2 linked regions of the Roseisolibacter agri genome follow. Each later gene encodes a partner of the first gene's protein in a complex. Links are inferred from orthologs where the notes say so. Each region holds a gene or a part of one and is shown on either strand. Other genes may lie near its edges. The genes, in order: odhB and rosag_RS02645.

What was found.
Region 2: odhB (region 1) and rosag_RS02645 share a complex: the UniProt entries of both Escherichia coli proteins name them as parts of the 2-oxoglutarate dehydrogenase (OGDH) complex. The link is inferred for Roseisolibacter agri from one-to-one orthologs.

What each region holds. Positions count from the first base shown.
Region 1 is NZ_BRXS01000005.1:536,441-543,077, forward strand. The notes cover bases 3,754-6,637. They hold odhB (2-oxoglutarate dehydrogenase complex dihydrolipoyllysine-residue succinyltransferase), read right to left. Parts: upstream 5,887-6,637; coding sequence 4,621-5,886; downstream 3,754-4,620. Other genes in these bases: lpdA (dihydrolipoyl dehydrogenase), read right to left, coding at 3,754-4,524; rosag_RS17890 (zinc-binding dehydrogenase), read left to right, coding at 6,152-6,637. In the rest of the region: rosag_RS17860 (hypothetical protein), read right to left, coding at 1-244; rosag_RS17865 (CaiB/BaiF CoA transferase family protein), read left to right, coding at 545-1,663; rosag_RS17870 (RNA polymerase sigma factor), read left to right, coding at 1,878-2,444; rosag_RS17875 (hypothetical protein), read left to right, coding at 2,444-2,860; more of lpdA, read right to left, coding at 3,100-3,753. UniProt on the Escherichia coli protein: E2 component of the 2-oxoglutarate dehydrogenase (OGDH) complex which catalyzes the second step in the conversion of 2-oxoglutarate to succinyl-CoA and CO(2).
Region 2 is NZ_BRXS01000001.1:660,776-667,811, forward strand. The notes cover bases 1-3,283. They hold rosag_RS02645 (2-oxoglutarate dehydrogenase E1 component), read left to right. Parts: upstream 1-311; coding sequence 312-3,083; downstream 3,084-3,283. Other genes in these bases: rosag_RS02640 (PAS domain-containing sensor histidine kinase), read left to right, coding at 1-131; rosag_RS02650 (PIG-L family deacetylase), read left to right, coding at 3,258-3,283. Outside these bases: more of rosag_RS02650, read left to right, coding at 3,284-5,849; rosag_RS02655 (ABC transporter ATP-binding protein), read left to right, coding at 6,259-7,036. UniProt on the Escherichia coli protein: E1 component of the 2-oxoglutarate dehydrogenase (OGDH) complex which catalyzes the decarboxylation of 2-oxoglutarate, the first step in the conversion of 2-oxoglutarate to succinyl-CoA and CO(2).

The sequences.
Region 1 (6,637 bases):
GCACGACGTCGCGCGCCGTCTCGACCACGAAGCCGGAGATGCCGGCCGCCGCGTGGATGAGGTCGCGCATCGCGCCCGACATCTTGCTCCCGGCTTCCAGGCTGATCTGGTGGGCACGGGCCGCCAGCTCGGCCGCCGTATCCCGCGGGTCCGCTCCGCGGTGCCCGAGCCCGCGCTTCGGAGGCGCCGGCGTGGGGGCGTCGGCCTTCGGCGTCTCTTCCGTGCTCTGCACCTGTTCCGCCATGATTCGCTGCTCCGGGAAGGGGCCGCGCACCCCCCTTTCAGACAGGGGAAACGTCGGGCCGGAAGGGCGCGCCGCGCTCCGGCTGCGCGAGAGGACGCGGTAAGTTTATGATTTTGCGAGGCCTACGCAAGTTCGGTCGGGCCCGGCAGGGCCGCCGACGACCGATCGTGAACGCCCGCGCCACGCCCCTCGGGGCTGCCGCCCGACCATCCGCGCGACGAGCTTCCGGCCGTGGAGCGGCCGCCAGCCGGGTCGCGGGCGGCAATCTAGCCAACAGTTCAACGGCATAATAGAGGCAGCATGCTCCTGTCCGGCATCCGCGTCCTCGACCTGAGCCGCGTGCTCGCGGGCCCGCTCTGCACGATGCTGCTGGGCGACCTGGGCGCCGACGTCCTCAAGGTCGAGCGGCCGGGCGAGGGCGACGAGACGCGCGCCTGGGGCCCGCCGTTCGACGAGCGCGGCGAGAGCGCGTACTACCTCAGCATCAACCGCAACAAGCTCGGCCTCGCCGCCGACCTGGACCGCCCCGAGGATCAGGCCCTCATTCGCGGCCTGATCGCCGACGCCGACGTCGTCGTCGACAACTTCAGGCGCGGTGCGCTCGCCCGCCGCGGGCTCGACCCGGCGACGCTGCTGGCGGCGCACCCCAGGCTGGTCTGGTGCACCATCTCCGGCTTCGGCCCCGACAGCGACCGACCCGGCTACGACTTCGTGCTGCAGGCCGAGCGCGGGTGGATGTCGCTCAACGGCGACCCGGACGGGCCGCCGTTCCGGGCGCCGATCGCCGTCACCGACGTCCTCACCGGCAAGGATGCCGCGATCGCCGTTCTCGGGGCGCTCGTCGGGCGCGGCGGACCGCGGGCGCCGCTGCCGCCCGGCGAGCGGCACGTGCAGGTCTCGCTGGCGGCGAGCGGGACCGCCGGGCTGGTGAACGTCGCCCAGAACGCGCTCGTGAGCGGGCGCGAGCCGCAGCGCTGGGGGAACGCCCACGCCAACCTGGCGCCCTACCAGCTGTTCGACGCCGCCGACCGCGCGATCGTCGTCGCGGTCGGCAACGACGGGCAGTGGCGCGCCTGCGCGGCCGCGCTCGACGTCCCGGAGCTGGGGCGCGACCCGCGCTTCGCCACCAACCCGGCCCGGCTGGCCAACCGCGAGGCGCTGATCGCCGCGATGGATGCGCGGCTCCAGACGCGCCCGGCGGCCGAGTGGCTGGCCCGGCTCGACGCGGTCGGGGTGCCGGCCGGCGTCGTCCAGACCGTGCTCGAGGCGCTGCGCGAGGTCGACGCCTCTCCCCTCACCGGCGTGGCGCCGAGCGTCCCGGGGAGCGTCCGGCTCCCCCCGCCGCGGCTGGACGAGCATGGCGCTCTCGTGCGTGCCCGCGGCTGGGCGGCCTTCGCCGGGGGCGGCGCGGCGGCCTGACCGGGCGCCCAGTCCGGGGCGATCCTCCGCCGGATCGCGGAGTACCGATCGGGAGGTCCGGGGGCCAGACGGACGCCCGTCCGCGACCCCCGAACAGCGTTCGAAAATGACCGTTACGCCCCCGGAACCCCGTCGTCCTTAGGGCGTGACCGTCGCAGCGATCCCCCTATTGCCGGGGCTATCCGGTGCGCCGCGCGGAAGTTATGCTCACACCGTGCAGACCACGGTACAGGGCACGACGACCGATCCCGCGGACGCGGATCAGCAGATCATTGCGAGCGTGCTCGCGGGCGACCGCGACGCGTTCTCCGTCCTCATCCAGCGATACAGCGATCCGCTGTACCGTCACGCGTTGGGGATGACCGGCAGTCCGGACGTCGCGGAGGACATTCTCCAACAGTCGTTCATCAAGGCGTACCACCATCTCGCCGAGGTGCGCGGGCGTTTCGACGCCTGGCTGTTCCGAATCGTGGCGAATGGGTGCAAGGATTGGCTCAAGAACATCCGGCGCACCCACGTCAGCTACGAGGAAGACGACCAGCCGTCCAACTACGCGACCCCCGACGAGGACCTCGACCGCTCCGAGCTGCGACGCGACCTGGACCAGGCCCTGGCCCATCTCGCTCCCAGTCTCCGTGAGGCGTTCGTCATGAAGCACGTCGAGGGACGGTCGTACGAGGAGATGGCGGACCTGCTGGGGACCACCGTGGGAGCCCTGAAGATGCGCGTTCACCGAGCACGCGAGGCGCTCCAGGCACTGCTCGAGGAGAAATACGCCTGATGGTCGACAATCTGAATCCCGACGGCGGTCGTGGCCGGGCGCGCTCTCCCGAGCCGTCGTCGAATAACCATGGCGAGTCGCTGGCCGACCGCGAGGTGGCGCTGACCGGCGACGGTCATCCCGCGCTCGTGGTCCAGCAGTGGCTCGACGGGGAGACCAGCGAGGCCACCGCGCGCCGCACCAGCGGCCGCGAGGTCGAGCTGTGGAGCCGCATCACGGAGGAGACCGAGCGTCGCCGCCGCATGATGACCCCGGCTCCGGTCATGGAGCGTCTCATGGCCGCCATCCCGGCCAGCGCGCCGGCCGCTCCGCTTCCCTGGTATCAGCGTCCCGCGCCGTTCAGCACCGCCCTCGCGGTGGCTGGTGGCGCGGCGCTGCTGGCTGCCGGGACCGCGCTCGGCATGCTGCTGCGCTGACCGGCGACACTGCCAGGTATCGACGCGAAGGGCCGGGACCTTGAGAGGTCCCGGCCCTTCGTGCGTTGCGCCGGACCCGAACGGCAACGGCAGCAAGGATGAAAGGCTGAGAAGGTCTGATGAAAGCGGATGGCTCCGGTGGAGTGCGAGATCCCTCGCCGCCACGCGGAGCCATCCGTCGTTCTCAGATCTGTTCAGATCTTCATCCTTGCAACTGCTTTTCGCCGTGATGCGCGAGGTCAGATGTGGATGGCGCGCCCCATCACCGCCAGCGCCGCCTCCTTCACCGTCTCCGACAGCGTCGGGTGCGAGTGCACCGTGATGCCGATGTCCTCGGACGACGCGCGGTACTCGAAGCCGAGCACGACCTCCTGGATCAGGTCGGAGACGTTGGCGCCCAGCATGTGGCAGCCCAGCAGCTCGTCCGTCTCGGCGTCGGCGATGAACTTCACCAGGCCCGTCGTCTCGCCCATCGTGCGGGCGCGGCCGTTGGCGCTGAACGGGAACTTGCCGACCTTGTACTTGCGCCCCTCGGCCTTCACCTCGTGCTCCGCGAGGCCGACCGTGGCGACCTCGGGCCACGTGTAGACCACCGACGGCATCGAGCGGTAGTGCATCTCGACCGGCTTGCCGGCGATCACCTCGGCCGCCACGACGCCCTCCTCCTCCGCCTTGTGGGCGAGGAGCTTGCCGCCCACCACGTCGCCGATTGCGAACACCGTGGGGATCGAGGTGCGCATCTGGTGGTCGACCGCGACCTCACCACGCTGGCCGAGCTCGAGGCCGAGCGCCTGCGCGTCGACGCCGTGCAGCGCCGGCCGGCGGCCGACCGAGACGAGCACGTAGTCCGCCTCGAGCGTCTCCGACTGGCCGTCCCTGTCGACCGTGATGCGGACGACGTCGCCCTCGCGCCCGCCGCCCGTGACGCGCACGCCGGTCTTCAGCACGAGGCCCTGCTTCGTGAAGACCCTGGTGGCCTCCTTCACGATGTCCTCGTCGTTGCCGGGGAGGATCGTCGGCGCGAGCTCGACGACCGTCACCTCGGCGCCCAGCCGGCGCCACACGGAGCCGAGCTCCAGCCCGATGACGCCGCCGCCGATGACGATCAGGCGCTTCGGCACCTCCGGGATCTTGAGCGCGCCGACGTTCGAGAGCACGCGCTCCTCGTCGAACTTGAGGAACGGCAGCTCGATCGGCACCGAGCCCGTGGCGAGGATGACGTGCTTCGGCGCGAAGCGCGTGACCGCGCCGTCCTCGCCCCGCACCTCGACGACGTTGCCGCCGGCGCCCGCCTGCACGACGGTGCCGCGCCCCTTCGCCCAGGTGACCTTGTTCTTCTTGAACAGGAACTCGACGCCCTTCGTGTTCGCCCCCACGACGTCGTCCTTGCGCTTCATCATCGTCGCGAGGTCGAAGCCGACGCCCTCGTAGCGCACGCCGTGCTCCTGGGCGTGCAGGCGCGCGAACTCGTAGTGCTCCGACGACTGCAGCAGCGCCTTGGACGGGATGCAGCCGACGTTGACGCACGTGCCGCCGAGCGTCCGGTCCATCTCGACGCAGACGACCTGCAGCCCGAGCTGCGCGGCGCGGATGGCGGCGACGTAGCCGCCGGGGCCACCGCCGAGGACGAGGACGTCGGGGGCGGACGTATTGGTATCGGCCATGAAAGCCTCGAATGGAGACGATGAGCGTCGAGCGTGGAGCGGCGAGCGGCGAGAGGAGATCCTCGCCGCTCGCCGCTCCACGCTCGACGCTTCGAATTACGCGATCAGCATCGCGGCCGGATCTTCCATCAGCTCCTTGATCCGGACGAGGAAGAGCACGGCCTGCTGGCCGTCGATGAGGCGGTGGTCGTACGACAGCGCGATGTACATCATCGGGCGGATCTCGACCCGGCCGTCGATCGCGACGGGGCGGTCCTGCACCTTGTGCAGCCCGAGGATGCCGACCTGCGGGTAGTTGATGATCGGCGTCGAGACGAGCGAGCCGAAGACGCCGCCGTTGGTGATCGTGAACGTGCCGCCGGTGAGGTCGTCCATCGTCAGCTTGCCGTCGCGCGCGCGCTTGGCGACGGCGACGATGTCGCGGCTGATCTCGAGGACGCCCTTGCGGTCGGCGTCCTTGATGTTCGGCACCACGAGGCCCGCGTCGCTGGCGACGGCGATGCCCATGTTCACGTAGTGGTGCAGCACGATCGAGTCGCCCTCGATCTTGCCGTTCACCGTCGGGTACTGCTGCAGCGCCATCACCGCGGCCTTCACGAAGAACGGCATGAAGGAGAGGCGCACGCCGTGCTCCTTCTCGACGCGCTCGCGCACGCGCTCGCGGAGCTGCGTGACGGCGGTCATGTCGATCTCGTTGAACGTCGTCAGGTGCGCGGTCTGCTGCTGCGACGCGAGCAGGTTCTCGGCGATGCGCTTGCGGCGCGTCGTCATCTTCTCGCGCGTCTCGCGCGGGCCGCTGCCGTTGCCGCCGGCCGCCGCCGGACGCGCCGGAGCCGGCGCCGCGGCAGGTGCGGGAGCCGCCGCCGGCTTTGCGCCCTGCGCCGCCGCCTGCACGACGTCCGGCTTGCTCACGACGCCACCGCGGCCGGTCCCGGCCACGCTCGCGAGGTCGACGCCCGACTCGGTGGCCAGACGGCGCGCGGCCGGCGACGACTTCACCTCGGTGCCCGATGCGGCGCCCGCGGCCGCGGCGGTGGCCTCACCCGCGGGCTGCGTCGCGGTGGGCGCCGGAGCCGAAGCCGACGGCGCGGCGGCGGCACTCGCCGCGGGAGCACCCGCCGCGACGGCCGTCTCGTCGATCTCGGCCAGCTGCTCGTCGACCGCCACCACGTCGCCCTCGTTCTTCAGGCGCTTCGTGAGCACGCCCGCGGCGAGCGCCGGCACCTCGACGGTGATCTTGTCCGTCTCGAGCTCGACGAGCGTCTCACCCGCCGTCACCGCGTCGCCCTCGCGCTTCAACCAGCGCGAGATCGTCGCCTCGACGATGGACTCGCCGAGGGGCGGCACCTTGATCGCGATCATGACCGATCCGAAGAGAGCAGAGGAGTGGAGTCGGCGCGCTGGCTCGCGGCCGCGCGGGCCGGTTAGTGTTCCGCCCAATATAACGGTCCGGTACAGCGGAGGACGGAACCGCGGAGGACGATGGAGCGGAGGACGGAAGGGCGTGAGACGAAACGGCGGATCTCCGCTTGAAGCGTCGAGCTCGAAGGGCCGCTTCTCCGTCTCACGCCCCATCGTCCTCCTCCGTTCCGTTCTCCGCCGTTCCGTCCTCCGCTTCCCGGATCCGATGCGTGCTCTCACCCTCGCCGGTCACGGCTCCCTCGACCATCTCGCGTACCGCGACGACCTCCCCGAGCCCGCGCCGCCGGGGCCGCGCGAGGTGCTCGTCCGGATCGAGGCGGCGGCGCTCAACCACCTCGACCTCTACATGGTGGGCGGGCTGCCGGGGATCACGATCGTCCCGCCGTTCGTGGTCGGGTCGGACGGGGCGGGGATCGTCGAGGCGGTGGGCAGCGAGGTCGCGCACGTCCGGCCCGGCGACCGCGTCGCGATCAACCCCGGTGCGAGCTGCGGCGTGTGCGAGTACTGCCTCGACGGCGAGGAGCCGCTCTGTCCGCGCTACCGGATCTTCGGCGAGCACGTCCCCGGCTTCATGGCCGAGCGGGTGGTGGTGCCGGGGCGCAGCGTGCACGCGGTCCCCGACGGCGTGAGCGCCGAGCAGGCCGCGGCCTTCTCGCTGGCGACGCTCACCGCGTGGCGCATGGTCGTCACG
Region 2 (7,036 bases), on another replicon or contig:
ACGGCGGCACCGGCCTCGGTCTCCACATCTCGCAGCGGCTGGCGCAGCTGCTGGGCGGGGAGATCACGGTGGACTCCGTGGTGGGGGAGGGGTCGACGTTCACGCTCGTGCTCCCGACGACTCCCCATTAGCGGAGGACGGAACGGCGGAGGACGGTGAAGCGGACGACGGAACGGCGTGAAACGATGAAGCGGACCCTCCAGGCTCGAAGCTTCGAGCTGGTGGGTCCGCCGTTCCGTTTCACGCCGTATCGGTTTCCGCCGTTCCGTCCTCCGCCGTATCGTCCTCCGCCTCACCAGTTATTTTGCGGCATGAGCTCTCCAGCCATCACGAGCGTCTTCAACGACGCCTACATCGCCGAGGCCTTCGAGGCGTACCGTCGCGATCCGGCGTCGGTGGACGAGTCCTGGCGCCAGTACTTCCAGACCGCGGAGGCGCTGGCCGGCATCGTCGGCGGCGCGCGCGCGACGGGAGCCGCCGGGGGCGGCGCGGCCGATCCCGACCTGCTGCGCAAGGCCGCCGCGGCCGCGGCGCTCGTGCAGGGAATCCGCGAGCACGGGCACATGGCCGTGCAGCTCGATCCGCTCGGGTCGGCGCCGCTGGGCGCGCGCGAGCTGACGCCCGAGTACTACGGGATCACCGAGGCCGACCTCGCCCTCGTGCCCGCGACCGCGCTCGGCTTCGACGACGGGCGGTTCGCGACCGCGGCCGACGTCGTCGCGATGCTGCGCTCCCGCTACTCGAAGGCGCTCGCGCTGGAGTACTCGCACCTCGCCGCCGACGCGGAGCGCGAGTGGTTCCGGCGCATGCTGCGCGCCGAGGAGCTGACCGCGCCGCTGACGCCCGACGAGCGCAGGGCGGTGCTGCGCCGCCTCACCGAGGTCGACGGGCTGGAGCGCTTCCTCGGCTTCGCGTACCAGGGGAAGAAGCGCTTCTCGATCGAGGGGACCGACGCGCTCGTGCCGATGCTCGACGAGGCGATCGCGCAGGGCGCGCGTCGCGGCGCGCGCGAGGTCGTGATCGGGATGGCGCACCGCGGCCGCCTCAACGTGCTGACGCACGTCATGGGCAAGCCGTACGAGGCGCTGTTCGGCGAGTTCGAGGGGCGCCACCCGGACGCCGCCAGCGAGAGCGAGACGGGCGACGTGAAGTACCACATGGGCTATCGCGGCACGCGCGCCGTCGACGGGCAGGACGTCGCGCTGCTGCTCGTGCCCAACCCGAGCCACCTCGAGTTCGTGGGCTGCCTGATCGACGGCGTGGCGCGCGCGGCGCAGCGGCTGCCCGGCACGCCGTGGGAGCGCGACGAGCGCCTCGTGCTGCCGATCGCGGTGCACGGCGACGCGGCGTTCATCGGCGAGGGCGTGGTGGCGGAGACGCTGAACATGTCGCGCCTCGCGGGCTACCGCGTGGGCGGCACGCTGCACCTGATCGCGAACAACCAGGTCGGCTTCACGACCGATCCCATCGACTCGCGCTCGACGCACTACGCGAGCGACCTCGCGAAGGGCTTCGACATCCCGGTGCTGCACGTCAACGCGGACGACGCGGAGGCGTGCATCATCGCCGTGCGCATCGCGATCGCGTTCCGCGACGCGTTCCGCAAGGACGTGCTGATCGACCTCGTGGGCTACCGCCGCTGGGGCCACAACGAGACCGACGAGCCGGCGTTCACGCAGCCCAAGCTCTACGACGTGATCCGCAAGCACCCGACGCCGCGCCAGGTGTGGGGAAACCGCCTGGTGGCCGAGGGGCTGCTGACGGGCGACGACGTGGAGGCGGTCGACCGCGAGGTGCGCGCCGTCTTCGAGGCGGCGCACCAGCGCACCAAGCAGCAGGCGACGGCCGCGCACGACGACTCGCCCGAGGGCGCGCCCGCCGCGCCGCCGCCGCCGGTCGTCACCGCGGTGCCGGCCGATCGCCTGACGGCGCTCAACACCGAGCTGCTGACGTATCCCGAGGGCTTCACGCCGCATCCGCGCCTCGCCAAGATCCTCGCCCGCCGCGCGGAGACGCTCGGCGACAAGGGCGGGATCGAGTGGGGGCAGGCGGAGGCGCTGGCGTTCGCGTCGCTGGTCACCGAGGGCACGGGCGTGCGCCTCACGGGCCAGGACGCGGAGCGCGGCACGTTCGGCCACCGCAACGCGGTGCTGCACGATCCGAACACGGGCAACAAGCACACGCCGCTCGCCAGCCTGCGCGAGCGCGGCGCGGCATTCGAGGTCTACAACAGCCCGCTCACCGAGACGGCGGTGATGGGCTTCGACTACGGCTTCTCGGTCGCGGCGCCGGACACGCTGGCGCTGTGGGAGGCGCAGTACGGCGACTTCGTGAACGTCGCGCAGGTCATCATCGACCAGTTCCTGGTCGCCGACCGCGCCAAGTGGTCGCAGGACTCGGGGCTCGTGCTGCTGCTGCCGCACGGCTACGAGGGCGGTGGGCCGGAGCACTCGTCGGCGCGCCTCGAGCGCTTCCTGCAGCTGTGCGCCGAGGGGAACATGACGGTCGCCTATCCGGGCACGCCGGCGCAGTACTTCCACATCCTGCGCCTGCAGGCGAAGCGGCAGCCGCGCCGCCCGCTGGTGCTGATGCAGCCCAAGTCGCTCCTGCGCCTCCCCGCCGCGGCGAGCCGCCTGAGCGAGCTGGCGGAGGGCGCATGGCAGCCGGTGGTGGACCTCGCCGCCGCCGCGCCGGAGCGCGTGCGCCGCGTGGTGCTGTGCACGGCGAAGATGTGGTACGACGTGACCGCGCAGCCGGTGCCCGACTCGGTCGCGGTGGTGCGCGTGGACCAGCTGTACCCGTTCCCGGCCGACGCGCTGCGCGCGCTGTTCGAGCGCTACGGCAGGGCGACCGACGTCGTGTGGGCGCAGGAGGAGCCGCAGAACATGGGCGCGTGGACGTTCGTCGCGCCGCGCCTGCGCGCGCTGCTGCCCGCGTCGGCGTCGCTCGGCTACGTCGGCCGGCCGGAGCGCGCGAGCCCCGCCGAGGGCTACGAGGCGGCGCACAAGGCGGAGCAGGCGCGGATCGTGGCGGAAGCGCTGGCGATCACCGAACCCTCCAAGCAGAAGGCGTCGGCTCGATAAGGCGGAGGACGGAACGGCGGAAACCGATACGGCGGAAACCGATACGGCGTGAAACGGAAAGGCGGACCCTTCGCGCTTGAAGCTTCAAGCGAAGGTCCGCCTTCTCGTTTCACGCTCCATCGTCCTCCGCCGTATCGTTCTCCGCAACATCGTTCTCCGCCATTCCCGAACATCATGACGTTCGCATCGATCGCCCGCCGGCTCGCACTCTGTCTGGCAGTGCCGGCGTCGCTCGCCGGCGCGCAGGAGCGCGGTGCCGCCGCGGTTGCCAGCACGGTTGCAGGACTCGGTGTCACGACGCGCGCGCTCATCGTCGGCGCGCATCCCGACGACGAGGACACGCGCCTCATCACCTGGCTCGCGCGCGCGCGCCACGTCGAGACGTCGTACCTCTCGCTGACGCGCGGCGACGGCGGCCAGAACCTGATCGGCAACGAGCTGGGCGAGGCGCTGGGCGCGATCCGCACCGAGGAGCTGCTGGCCGCGCGGCGGCTGGACGGTGGACGGCAGTGGTTCGCGCGCGCGTTCGACTTCGGCTTCTCCAAGAGCGCCGAGGAGACCTTCCGCCACTGGCCGAAGGACTCGGTGCTCGGCGACGTCGTGCGCGTGGTGCGCGCGACGCGGCCGCACGTGATGATCGCGATCTTCAGCGGCACGCCGGCGGACGGGCACGGCCATCACCAGGCGAGCGGCATCCTGGCGCGCGAGGCGTACGACGCGGCCGCCGACACGGCGCGCTTCCCGACGCGCGGCTTCGGGCCCGCGTGGGCGCCGCAGGCGTTCTACCGCAACACCAGCTACCGCAACCACGAGGGCGCGACGCACCGCTACGACGCGGGCGCGTTCGATCCGCTGATGGGGCGCTCGTACGCGGAGCTCGCGGTCGTGAGCCGCGACCAGCACAAGTCGCAGGGGCAGGGCGGGCAGCAGCGGAAGGGCGCGTGGACCGTGTCGATGAAGCTGGAGGCGTCGCGCGACGGCGCGGGCGCCACCGCCGCGACGACGAACGGCGAGGCACCGCTCTTCCTCGGCATGGACACGTCCTGGACGCGCTTCCGCGGCGTGGTCGCACAGCCCGCGCGACGCGCGGCGCTGGACTCGCTGCCGGCGGCGTTCGCGGCGGCGCGCGCGGCGCTCGACGTGCGGCATCCCGAGGCGCTGCTCCCCTCGCTGGCGCGCGCCGAGCGCCTGCTGGAGGCGGTGTGCGCGAGCCCGTGCGAGGGCGGCGGGTCGGCGGCGGACGCGGACCTCGCGACCGCGCGCCGCACGACGCTGCAGCGCCTGCACCGCGCGGTGCAGCTGGCCGCGGGCATCGAGATCGACGCCACGGTCGCGCGCGAGCACCTCGTGCTCGGCCAGCCCGCGCGCGTGACGGTCACCGTGTACAACCGCGGCCCGCGTCCGGTGCGCGTGCGCAGCCTGCAGCTGGAGGGGCTGGAGCGCGCGCCCGACCTGCTGGCGGGGACCGAGGGCGTGGTCGTCGCGCCCGGCGGCGCCGAGTCGCGCAGCGGCACCATCACGCCCACGGATGCGACGCGCCCGTGGTGGCTGCGCACGCCGCGCGCCGGCGACGTGTTCACGATCGGCGGCGGCGCCGCCACGCCCGAGGAGTGGCGCCAGACGAGCGCCGCGGACGTCGTCGCGCGCGTCGAGGTGGACGGCGCCGTGACGGTGGCCGAGGCGCCCGTCGTGCACCGCGCGGTGGACCCGGTGCTCGGCGAGGTCGCGCGGCCGGCGGCGGCGGTGCCGGCGATCTCGGTGACGTTCGACCGCGCGATCGAGTACGCGCGCGCCGGCGTGGCCATCGACCGCACGGTGCTGGTGCGGCTGCGCTCCGCGGACAGCAGCGCCCGCACGGCGACCGTGCGCCTGACGCTGCCCGCCGGCCTCACCGCCGACAGCGCGGCGCGCACCGTCGCGCTGCCCAAGTACGGTGCGCAGGCGGCCGTCGCGTTCCGCGTGCGGGGCACGCTGCGCGCGGGCGCCCATCCGGTTCGCGCCGTGGCGGAGTCGAACGGCGAGCGCTACGCCGAGGGCTACCAGCTGGTGGACTACGCGCACGTGCGGCCGCAGCGCCTGTACCGGCCGGCCGAGGTGACGCTGCAGGCGGTGAGCGTGGCGCTGCCGCAGCGCGCGCGCATCGCGTACGTCCCGGGCGTCGGCGACAACGTCGCGCCCATGCTGGCGCAGCTCGGCCTCGACGTGACGGTGCTGGACGCCGCGACCGTGGGCGACGTGGACCTGTCGCGCTACACGACGATCGTCGTCGGGCCGCGCGCCTACGAGGCGAGCGACGCGCTGGCGGCCACCAACCAGCGGCTGCTGGACTGGGCGCGCGCGGGCGGCACGCTGGTGGTGCAGTTCGGGACGTACGAGTACCTGCGCCCGGGGCTCCTGCCGTACGCGATCACGCTCGACCGGCCGGTGCGCCGCGTGACGATCGAGGAGGCGCCGGTCGCCGCGCTCGATGCCGCGGCGCGCGTGCTGACGACGCCCAACCGCATCGGGCCCGCCGACTGGAACGGCTGGGTGCAGGAGCGCGCGACGTACGTGCCGACGACGTGGGACGCGGCGTTCCATCCGGTGATCGAGTCGCACGACCCGGGCGAGCCGGAGAGCCGCGGCGCGTTGCTCGTCGCGCCGGTCGGCCGCGGGACCTACGTCTACGTGACGCTCGCGCTCTTCCGGCAGCTGCCCGCGGGGAACCCGGGCGCAGCGCGGCTGTTCGTGAACCTGCTGGACGCGAAGGCGGACGCCGCGCCGTGAGCCGGGGCTCGCGAGGCTGGCTGGGTGCGTCGTGCATCGTGCTGCGTGACCGCCCTCGGGACGCGTCGGTGCGCCGGACCTGTTGGCCTCCTGGGGAGGACGCGGATGTCTCGGATCGGAACGGATCGTCCGGATCGCTCCTCGGAGCGCACGGGACCTCGCCGCCGCGCGGAGCGATCCGCAGCATCCGTCTCCATCCGGAGCAGCCGCATCCCTCCAACAGGCCACAGGCGCTGGCGCACCGGGCCCTGAACGACATCGGACAGGATGACCGGATGACGAAGAGCTTCCGCGCTGGCGCATGGAACGATGCGCCACAGGGGGCCTCCTGGTCATCGTGTCATCCCGTCGGTGGTTCGAAGGGCACGCAGCACGCCGCACGCGGCACGCCGCGCGCGGCCCGCCGCCGATGACCGCGTCCGCGCTGCAGCTCGCTCGTGTCACGCACCGATACGCGGGCGCCGAGCGCGACGCGCTGTCGGACGTGACGCTCGACGCGGCGCCGGGCGAGCTGCTGGCGATCGTCGGCGCGTCGGGGTCCGGGAAGACGACGGCGCTGCGCCTCGTGGCCGGCTACGAGCGGCCCGACGCCGGGGCCATCCTGCTCGACGGCGCGGACGTCACGCGCCTGCCGCCGGAGCGCCGCGGCTGCGGGATGGTGTTCCAGCACTACGCGCTCTTCCCGCACCTCTCGGTCGAGGAGAACGTGGCGTTCGGGCTCGAGGCGCGCGGCGTCGCGCGCGCGGAGCGGCGCACGCGCGCGCAGCGCGCGCTCGAGGCGGTGGGGCTGGCCGGCACGGGCGCGCGCCGCGTGCAGGCGCTCTCCGGCGGTGAGCAGCAGCGCGTCGCGCTGGCGCGCGCCCTCGTCATCGAGCCGCGCGTGCTGCTGCTCGACGAGCCGCTCTCGAACCTCGACCCGACGCTGCGCGTGGCGACGCGCGACGAGCTGCGCGCGCTGCTCCACCGCGAGCGCGTGACCGCGCTCTTCGTGACGCACGACCAGGAGGACGCGTTCGCGGTCGCGGACCGCGTGGCGCTGCTGCAGGCCGGACGGCTGCTGCAGGTCGGCACGCCGGAGACGCTCTACGACCGGCCGGCGTCGCGTGCGGTGGCGGCGTTCATCGGGCGCGGCGCGCTGGTGCCGGCGACGCTGGCGAACGGTACGGACGCGGCACCCGACGTGACCA